Regions from separate parts of the Paenibacillus sp. SJS-P3 genome, predicted to be linked through region 1. Evidence: predicted binding sites of a transcription regulator. Region 1 holds the regulator's gene; each other region holds the start of a gene.
What was found. The regulator Rex, encoded in region 1, represses fermentation and respiration genes when NADH is low (regulators of the CRP and FNR family bind a similar motif). The targets are predictions, from matches to a motif close to TTGTGAAATATTTCACAA.
Positions count from the first base shown of each region.

Region 2: AC06G8_RS21475 (DUF1641 domain-containing protein) is a predicted target of Rex. The motif match lies at 1,495-1,512, and genes of this name have one in related genera.
Region 3: nadA (quinolinate synthase NadA) is a predicted target of Rex. The motif match lies at 1,606-1,623, and genes of this name have one in related genera.

Region 1 covers NZ_CM160043.1:2,165,643-2,168,920, forward strand. The annotation lists gene dinG (ATP-dependent DNA helicase DinG) at 1-1,588, shown strand, start outside; gene AC06G8_RS09975 (redox-sensing transcriptional repressor Rex) at 1,585-2,244, shown strand; gene AC06G8_RS09980 (amidohydrolase) at 2,225-3,278, shown strand, end outside.
Region 2 covers NZ_CM160043.1:4,700,347-4,703,624, reverse strand. The annotation lists gene AC06G8_RS21485 (ParM/StbA family protein) at 1-600, shown strand, start outside; gene AC06G8_RS21480 (hypothetical protein) at 629-1,120, shown strand; gene AC06G8_RS21475 (DUF1641 domain-containing protein) at 1,694-2,134, shown strand; gene AC06G8_RS21470 (NAD(P)/FAD-dependent oxidoreductase) at 2,186-3,278, shown strand, end outside.
Region 3 covers NZ_CM160043.1:93,702-96,979, reverse strand. The annotation lists gene nadB (L-aspartate oxidase) at 1-521, opposite strand, end outside; gene nadA (quinolinate synthase NadA) at 558-1,496, opposite strand; gene AC06G8_RS00430 (ABC transporter permease) at 1,914-2,870, opposite strand; gene AC06G8_RS00425 (ABC transporter permease) at 2,871-3,278, opposite strand, start outside.

The DNA of each region.
Region 1 (3,278 bases):
CTATCACCGGGCCAAGCAGGAAGCGAATCTCGCCGACGTCGTCATTACGAACCATTCGCTTTTATTTACCGATATTAGAGCCGATCACCGCCTTCTTCCGTCTTATGAGTATCTCGTCATCGACGAGGGGCATCAGGTGGAGGAAGTGGCCGGCAAGCATCTGGGACAGCAGCTGAGCTTCTACTCGTTCTTGAACCTGGCGAACCGGCTTGCCAAGGATTCGCGCAGCGGCCTGCTGCCGCAGCTCCGTTCCCACATTCAGGGGGAGAGCGAAGACGAAGTGCCCAAATGGACGGAGCAGCTGGACGAGATCATCCCGCGCTTCGGCTCGCTCAAGGACAGCTGGGAGACGGTATTCGAGCAGCTCCAGTCGCTGGCATCCGCCTCTTCCGGAGGAGGCCAGACCGAGACGGGGCAGAGCGTCCTTCGCCTCAAGCCGGGCAGCCTGCCGAGCCAGTGGGAGCCGATCCAGAACGAGGAAGGCATCTACTTCAAGGAAATGAACCGGACGATCAAGGTTCTCGACAAGATGCTCTCGGACATGAAGGACAAGCTGGACGATACGGGGCTGCAAGGCATGCTGACGGATTTGGCCGGAGCGGTCAAGGATGCCGGACGCATCCGGGACGAGCTGCGCGTGTTCGTGCGGGCGGACAAGCCGGAGATGGTGTACTGGATCGAGTCCAATCCTTCCGCGCGGACGAAGAGCATCCAGCTCAACACGGTTCCGGCGGATGTCAGCGGGCAGATCCGGGAATATTTCTTCGACAGCAAGAAGAGCGTCGTCATCACGTCCGCTACGCTGAGCGTGCAGAAGTCGTTCCAATACGCCGCCGAGCAGCTGGGACTGAATATGGCGGACGAGCGCCGCTCGCGCACCGTGCTTCTGCCCTCGCCGTTCCATTACCGCTCCCAGGCGCTCGTCATGATTCCGCGGAACTTCCCGGCGGTCAAGGGAGCCGCGGCCGATCCGGCCTACCTCAGCGCCCTAGTCGCCTCCTTGTCGGAAGCGGCCCGGGAAACCGGCGGGCGGATGCTCGTTCTATTCACAAGCTACCGGATGCTGAAGCAGGTATACGATCCGCTGAAGGAAGCCCTCCAGGGCTCCGGCATTCAAGTGCTTGGGCAAGGGCTCGACAGCAGCAACCGCAGCAAGCTTACCCGCCGCTTCCGGCAGCAGCCCGAATCCGTGCTGCTCGGAACGAGCAGCTTCTGGGAAGGGGTCGACATTCCCGGCGACGCGCTCATCTGCCTGGCCATCGTCCGCCTGCCGTTCCAGCCGCCGAACCATCCGCTTCAAGAAGCGAAGGCGGAGATGCTTCAGGAATCCGGACAGAATCCGTTCATGAAGCTGTCCGTGCCGCAGGCGGTCATCCGATTCAAGCAAGGGTTCGGACGGCTGATTCGAACTTCCCGGGACAAAGGGATCGTCCTTATTTACGATACGAGAGTCATCGAGACGTTTTATGGAAAACACTTCCTTTATTCGCTGCCTGGACCTAAAATTGAACATATGCATGCTGATCAGTTCGTTCCGAGAATGAGGGAATGGCTGTCCGAAGACTCCAAGGAGGCGGTCCGGCAATGAGCAAGCAGGGAAAAGCGATATCGGAGGCGGTCGTCCGCCGGCTCCCCGTTTATTTGCAAGTGCTGGGCGAGCTTCATGTGCGCGACGTGCAGACCGTCAGCTCGCAGGAGCTGGGCCTCAAGCTCGAGCTCAATCCGGCTCAGATCCGCAAGGACCTGGCCTATTTCGGGGAATTCGGACGCAAGGGCGTCGGGTATGACGTCAACTACCTGATCGAGAAGATCAGAGGCATCCTCAAGCTGGATCAAGTGATGCTTGTCGCGCTCGTAGGGGCCGGCAATCTGGGGCATGCCTTATGCAACTACAGCACTTATTTGAAGGACAATATGAAAATCACCGCGGTGTTCGATGCCAATCCGGCCAAGATCGGCACCCGGATCAACTCGCTCGAGGTGCAGCCGATCGAGCGGCTGCAGCAGGCCGTGCAGGAACAGGATATTCAGATCGGCATCATTACGGTGCCGGCAGCGGAGGCTCAGAACGTCGCGGACCGGTTCATCGCGGCCGGCGTCAAGGGGATCCTCAATTTTGCCCCGGTCGTGCTCAAGGCTCCGGAGAAGGTCCGGATCCATTATGCCGATTTTACGACCCAGCTGCTGAGCCTCGCCTATTACATGGATAAGGAAGGAACCGAACATGAGCAAATGGTGGATTGAAAACGGGACCTTCGTCACAATGGACGAAAGAAGTCCCGTACTGAAGGGACATATGGTCGTCGAGGACGGGCTGATCGCCTACATAGGGGAAGAACGCCCGGCCGATGCCGACGGGATCGGAGTCAAGATAGACGGCAGCCGCCTCGCGTTCATGCCGGGGCTGATCAACACGCACGGCCATGCGGCGATGTCGCTGCTTCGCGGTTATTCCGACGACGAGGCGCTGCAGACATGGCTGCAGGATTACATGTGGCCGATGGAAGCGAAGTTCCGGGACGAGGACGTCCGGTGGGGAACCTCGCTGGCCGTGCTGGAAATGCTCAAGTCGGGTACGACGACGTTCGTCGACATGTACGACCGGATGGATGAAGTCGCCAAAGTCGTCGAGCAGTCCGGCATGAGAGGAGTTCTGATGCGCGGAGCCATCGGGCTGTGCCCGGAAGACGTGCAGCTCCAGAAGCTGGATGAAGCGGTCCGGTTCGCCAAGGATTGGAACGGCCAGGCGGATGGCCGCATCATGACCATGATGAGCCCGCATGCTCCGTACACTTGTCCGCCCGCGTTCATCGAAAAATTCGTTCAGGCCGCGCATGATCTCGATCTTCCGATGCACACGCATATGTCGGAGACGGCAGCCGAAGTGGAGCAGAACGTCCGCGAGTACGGCCTGCGGCCTGTCGAGCATCTGGACAAGCTCGGCTTCTTCTCTCGTCCTGCATTTGTCGCCCATGCCGTCCATCTCACCGATGCGGAGATCGAGCTGCTTGCCGCCAGAGGCGCGGCCGTGTCGCATAACCCTGCCAGCAACCTCAAGCTTGCCAGCGGCGTCGCCCGCGTTCCGGATCTGCTCCGGGCCGGCGTCACCGTATCGCTCGGCACCGACAGCGCAGCCAGCAACAACAACCTCGACCTGTTCGACGAGATCCGGCTTGCGGCTCTGATCCACAAGGGAGTATCCGGCAATCCGACTGTCGTGCCGGCGGCCGAAGCGCTGAAGCTGGCTACTCTCGGCGGAGCCGCTACGATCCGCCAGC
Region 2 (3,278 bases), 2.4 Mb from region 1:
TCCGGCGATATCTTCCAGGAATTCGTGGACCGGTACGAGCTCGGAGAGAAGTTCACGGGGGCTTATTTCAAGGACAAGCGAGTCCTCCATACGGATATCGGCGACGGATCGACGGAATATCCGATTACCGAGGGCAACAAGTTCCTGCGCCAATTCGTGCACGGCAGCCATCATGGCGCCGGCTATGCGATCGAGGAAGCGCTGGACGACTTCAACCGCCTCGTGCATCTGCCGGACAGCCCGCGCCAGTTCTTCAGCGACGTCATCAAAAACCCGGCGCACAAGTACCATAGCCGGGCCATCCAGACGCTGCGCCGTCCGCTGGAAGGACAAGCCCGCCACATCGTGCAGAACATCCGCAAGCAGCTGACCAAGGCACGCAACGAGATCGACGTCATCTGCGTGTACGGCGGCGGCAGCGTCCTGATGAAGCCGATTCTGCAGCCGATGCTTGAGGAGCTGTGCGAGGAGCGCGAGATCAAGCTTCTGTACATACCGGCCGAGCATGCCGTCACGATGAATGCCGAGGGATTGGACGCCTTCGTGCGCGGCAAGATCTTCGAAGCGCTCAAGTCGAAAGGTCCTAAGCAGCCGGCATAGGCGAGAAGGGTACAGGGGGTGAAGCCGGGTGAAGAAGATCAAGCAGCCCGGAGAGAATATCAGCCTGAAAACGAAAAAGAACGAATCCCCCGATGTGATGGAATGGATCAACGGCCAGTCCAATCTGATGGATTCGATCCGTTATCTGGTTGAAAACGAGATCCGCGAGCATGGCGTGCGGAATCTGCAGCTGCTCATTCCGGCCGAGAGGGGAACCTTGGTCGCCGGAAGCGGAGCGGGCATCGGCACGGCGGCCGCGCTGGCGGTTGTTCCGGCGGCAGCCGAGGAAGCCGGCGCAGGTCGACGCGAGAGCGCAGCGGCGGCCGAAGCCGAAGCGCCCGTTGCCGGAGAGCTTCCGGCAACGGAGGCGGAAGAGCCGGCATCGGAGGCGGAGGAGCCGGCGGCCGTCGGCGAAGCACCGCAGCCGGAGCCGAGCCCGGCCGAGGAGGAGCCCGGCGCCGAGCAAGCCGCGGCGGCGGAAGACGATATCGACGACGACGATATCGACAGCTGGATGTAAGCAGGTCCCCGGGGCAGCTCCCATCAGCGGAGCGGTCCCGGGGATTTTTTTGCCCATAGGAATGATTTCCTTATGGACTGAAATCCGCAGATTCCATCCAATCCGGCCGTGCTCCGCGGATTGATCAGGCACAACGACCGGCCCTTGTTGGTAATTCAGACATGAGTAGGCAATATTGCGCCATAATAAGAGTGTACCCGTAATTTTCTTTTGCAGTTGCAGCCGTTAAGTTGTAAACTATCGGTAGAAGTTCCGTGCCGACCGCCTGGCCGACAACGATAAGGTAGTCTTTGACTCACTCGACGTTTTCTCGGTGCCCAGGCTGGAAGCGGCCGTTTTTTTGCGCAATAACATTTTTCATGGCTTGGACTGATATGTGAATTTTGGTACAAACTCAGACTTGCCTGAGATCGTATTATTCCGCAACGAGGCTGCTCCCATTCGCTGTGCGCATGATGACAACGTCCCCGCCCTCGGCCGCGACCCTGCGGAAGTTGACAGCAGCGGACGCAAGGAATCGCGGACAACCGAGGGACGGAACCGCATTTCCAGAGCAAAGGAGGAAGTAATTCCATGTCCGAAAACCAACCAACTCAAGCGGTGGCGACTCAAGAGCCATCCGCGGCGGTACAGCAGCGCGATATCCTCGACCAGCTCATGAAGCCGGAAGTTCAGGAGTCCCTTACGGTACTTGTGGATAATCTTCCGAAGCTGGCCGAAATCGTCACGCTCATGACCAAATCCTACGATGTAGCCAAGTCGCTCGCGACGGACAAAGTGCTCATCAACGACTTCGGAGGCGGTCTCGGCGAGATGGTGAAGCCGATCGTCGACAAGACCAAGACCGTCGCTCAAGCGGCTATCGAAGCCGGCGACCAAGTCAGCCACGAGTCTTCCAGCGTAGGCCTCTTCGGCCTGCTGCGCATGCTTAAGGACCCGAACGTCCAGCGCACGCTGCGCTTCACGCAGGCATTCCTGGACAATCTCGGCGAAAAGCAGAAGAACCAAAACTAACCCGCGCACTCCCCGCGGGGAGGCTGCATAGAACGTGAACGGAGGATGAACATGGCGAAGCATATTCTTATCCTGGGCGGCGGCTACGGCGGCCTGCTGGCCGCTACGACGGCACGCACGCACTTTACGCCGCAGGAAGCCCAGATTACCGTTGTCAACCGGATCAACGCGCACCAAATCATCACCGAGCTGCACCGTCTTGCCGTCGGCAACCTGTCCGAAGGCAATGTGGCGCTTCCGCTGGACAAGCTGCTGCGCGGCAAAGACATCGACCTGAAAATCGGCGAAGTCGCAGAAATCAAGCCGGACGAGAAGCAAGTGAAGCTGTCTACCGGCACGACTCTTTCCTACGATGCGCTTGTTGTCGCACTGGGCAGCGAGACGGCATTCTTCGGCATTCCAGGCCTGCAGGAGCACAGCTTCACGCTGAAATCCGTTGCAGACGCGAACAAGCTGAAAGCCCATGTCGAAGCTTCCGTGGCGAAGTACAAGCAGTCCGGCAACAAAGCCGACCTGACGTTCGTCGTCGGCGGCGGCGGCCTGACGGGCATCGAGCTTGTGGGCGAATTCGCCGACATGCTGCCCGGCCTCGTGAAAAAACACGGCATCAGCTATGACGAAGTATCCCTGTACTGCGTCGAGGCAGCTCCTACGATCCTGCCTGGCTTCCCGGCCGAGCTGGTCGAGCGTGCGACGACTTCCCTCGAGAAGCGCGGCGTCGTGTTCAAAACCGGCCTGCCGATCACGGAAATGAAAGGCACGACCGTTTCCTTGAAGGACGGCAGCACGATCGAATCGAGCACGGTCATCTGGACGGGCGGCGTGCAAGGCACGGCAGTCGTGGCCAACTCCGGCATCGAAGTCAACCGCGGCCGCGCCACGGTTACGGAAGGCCTGCAGTCCACCTCGCATCCGGATGTATTCATCGCCGGAGACAGCGCTGTCGTCATGGGTCCGGAAGGACGTCCGTTCCCTCCTACGGCTCAGCTGGCTTGGCAGATGGGCGAGCTCATCGGCGCCAACATCTATGCTTACTTCAACGGCCATCAGCTGGACTCGTTCTCCCCGGTCTTCTCCGGCACGCTCGGTTCGCTCGGCCGCAAGGACGCGATCGGCACGATCGGCGGCAACCAGACCCGCCTCA
Region 3 (3,278 bases), 2.1 Mb from region 1:
CGCGTGATGAGGTCGATGGCGAAGTGGTCGTCCCATACTTCGATCCTCTCGGCGGACATCGCCTTCTCCGACAAGGCGCGGACGATCTCGAAGCCGGTCGCGTCGCCGTTGGCGTGCAGGATGCGCCGCTGGCTGTGCGCGCCCTCCTTCGTCAGGGCGAACTCCCCGTTCTCCAGATCGAATTGGGTGCCCATGCCGATCAGGCTGCGCACGCCCTTGGGCCCTTCATGCACCAGCACCTCCACAGCGTCGCGATCGCATAGGCCGGCGCCGGCCACGAGCGTATCCTCCAGATGGAAGTCGGGAGAATCCTCGTCGGAGATGACGGCGGCAATGCCCCCCTGCGCGTAGCGCGTGTTGCTGTCCATGAGCGATTTCTTGGTGATCATCAGGACCGAATTGCGTTCGCTGGCCCGTATAGCGGTAAAAAGACCGGCAATGCCGGCCCCGATGACGATGACATCCTTCTCCACGACAGGCAGCTCGTCGAGATTCAGATCGACTAAATATCTAGGTATCATAGGTGCAAGCTCCTCCGGACATGGGAGTAGCGCATGCTACTTCACCAGCAGCATGCGCTCCAGGGACAGACGCGCCTTCTCGGCAACGGCATCCGGCACATAGATTTGCGGAGACATATTTTCCAGGCAGCGCACAAGCTTCTTGAGGTTGTTGACCTTCATGTTGGGGCATACCAGGTATTTGGTCGCGAAATGGAACGTCTTGTCCGGGCTGTCCAGACGAAGCTGGTAGCCGGTGCCGTCCTCGGTTCCGACGATGAATTCCTTATTGGGCGATTCCTTGCAATATTTGATGATGGCCGTCGTGCTTCCGACAAAATCGCCGAGCTCGACGACTTCCGGACGGCATTCGGGATGGACGACAAATTCCGCGTTCGGGTATTTGGCCTTCATTTCCTCGACGTCCTTGACGGTCAGCATGTCATGGGTATTGCAGTAGCCTTCCCAGATGATCATCTTCTTGTCGGTCTTCTGCTGGACATAATGGCCCAGGTTCTTGTCCGGCACCCAGATGATCTCGTCGCTGTCGACCGAGTTGACGACCTTCACGGCGTTGGCCGACGTGCAGCAAATATCCGTCTCCGCCTTGATCTCGGCCGAAGAGTTGATATAGGTGACGACCTTCGCATTGGGATGCTGCGCCTTCAGCTTGCGCAGGCCCTCGACATTGACCATGTCGGCCATCGGGCAGCCGGCCCGCTCGTCGGGAATGATGACGGTCTTGCCCGGAGCCAGAATCTTGGCGCTCTCGCCCATGAAGTGGACGCCGCAGAATACGATCGTATCCGCGTCGGTTTCTGCCGCCTTTTGCGCCAGCAGGAACGAATCGCCCCGGAAATCGGCAACCTCTTGAATTTCATCCCTCTGATAATAGTGGGCGAGAATGATGGCGTTGCGTTCTTTCTTCAGCTGCAGCAGCCTCTCGCGCAGTTCCCGGTTCTGTTCCGCCTTGCGCTCCAGAGCCAAAGCTTCCACGTCGATCCATCTCCTTCAAAGTCCGTCACTGCCTTGCGTCGACGCAGGCGCGGACCCGTTATAGTATGCTCAACCATCCGGACATTCCATGCCGGATGCCCCTTTTAACTCGTGAAATGATTCACAATGTTGATAAGATGTGACGATTCAGTACCACCTAATTTACACCCCTGCTCCGAGGCTGTCAACCAAGGAATTTTGCTTGCGGAGCCGCGATTTTCAAGGATGACCGGCTGTCTGGAGCTTATAGGTCCCTTCGGTGAAAATGGGGGCAGAGAGCTCCATCGCTTCTGTGGCTGGAATCCTTTTTTTGACGCATGGCCAACATGGCAGTCCTCCTTTCTTTCTTGTTCTCTCCGTTTTCGAGGTTGTAAAAAAAGCCTCTTGCATATGAATGCAAGAGGCTGTGAGTCGATATTAACGCTTGCCGGGATCGTAAGGCTCTCCCGCCGCCGCCGGAGCACGGTTCTTGCCCGCCGCGAACGCGAGCAGCAGAAGCGTGAGCACGTAAGGCAGCATGTACAGGAACTCGTTCGGAATGGCCTTGGACCATTCGAACAGCTGGGCTTGGAACCGCAGAGCCTGGGCAAAGCCGAAGAACAAGGCCGCCCCTGCCGCGCCGATCGGATGCCAGCGCCCGAAGATGATCGCCGCGATCGCGATGAAGCCCTGGCCGCTGATCGTCGTGTGCGAGAAATCGTACGTCGTCGTCAGCGAGATCGCCGCGCCGCCGAGACCGGCGAACGCGCCGCTCAGCATGACGCCGATGTAGCGGTACTTTGTGACGCTGATGCCGACGGTGTCCGCCGCGCCCGGATGCTCGCCGACGGCGCGCAGGCGCAGGCCGAAGCGGGTCCGGTACAGGACGAACCAGCTCAGGAACACGAGCACGTAGCAGATGTACGTGGTCGGGTAGGCCTTGAACAGCGCTTCGCCGATGAACGGGATATCGGACAGGCCCGGAATGTTCCATTTGGTGAAGGCGATGCCGGTCAGGTTCTCCGACTGGCCCTGGCCGTCGAACAGGCTCTTGACCAGATAGATGGTCGCGCCCAGAGCAAGGATATTGATGACGACCCCGATAATGACCTGGTTGGCCTTCAGCGTGATGGAAGCCACCGCATGCAGCAGGGAGAAGATGACGCCGCAGACGACCGCCATGAGGAGGCCGAACCATGGCGAGCCGCCGCCGAAGCCCCATTCGCTGGAGAAATACGTGAACACGGCAGCGCTGAACGCGCCGACGATCATGAGGCCTTCAAGGCCGATGTTGACGACGCCGGAGCGTTCCGAGAAGATGCCGCCGAGCGCGGCCAGAATCAGGGCGGTCGAGAAGACCAGCGTCGTGTTGATCAGCTGAGCCAAAAGATCCATTTACGCCGCCCCCTTCTTTTCTTCCCGCCGTTTTTTGAAGAACGGCTTGAGGAACCATTTGACGATGCCGTGGCTGGCTACGAAGAAGATGACCGAGCCGATGACGATCCGGATGATTTCGTTCGGAACCTCAAGCTCGAAGTTCATGCCTTGCGAGCCGTAGCTGAGGAAGCCGAACAGAATCGCGCCGAACACGATGCCGAACGGGTTGTTGCCGCCGAGCAGGGAAACGGCGATGCCGTCGAATCCGTAGCCTGGCTGCGCGTTCATGACCGCCATGGACTTGAACACGCCGAGAATCTCGAAGGCGCCGCCGAGACCGGCGAAAGCGCCGGAGATCATCATCGCCTTGACGATGCTGCCCTTGACGTTGATACCCGCATAGAAAGCGGCATCCGCGTTGTGGCC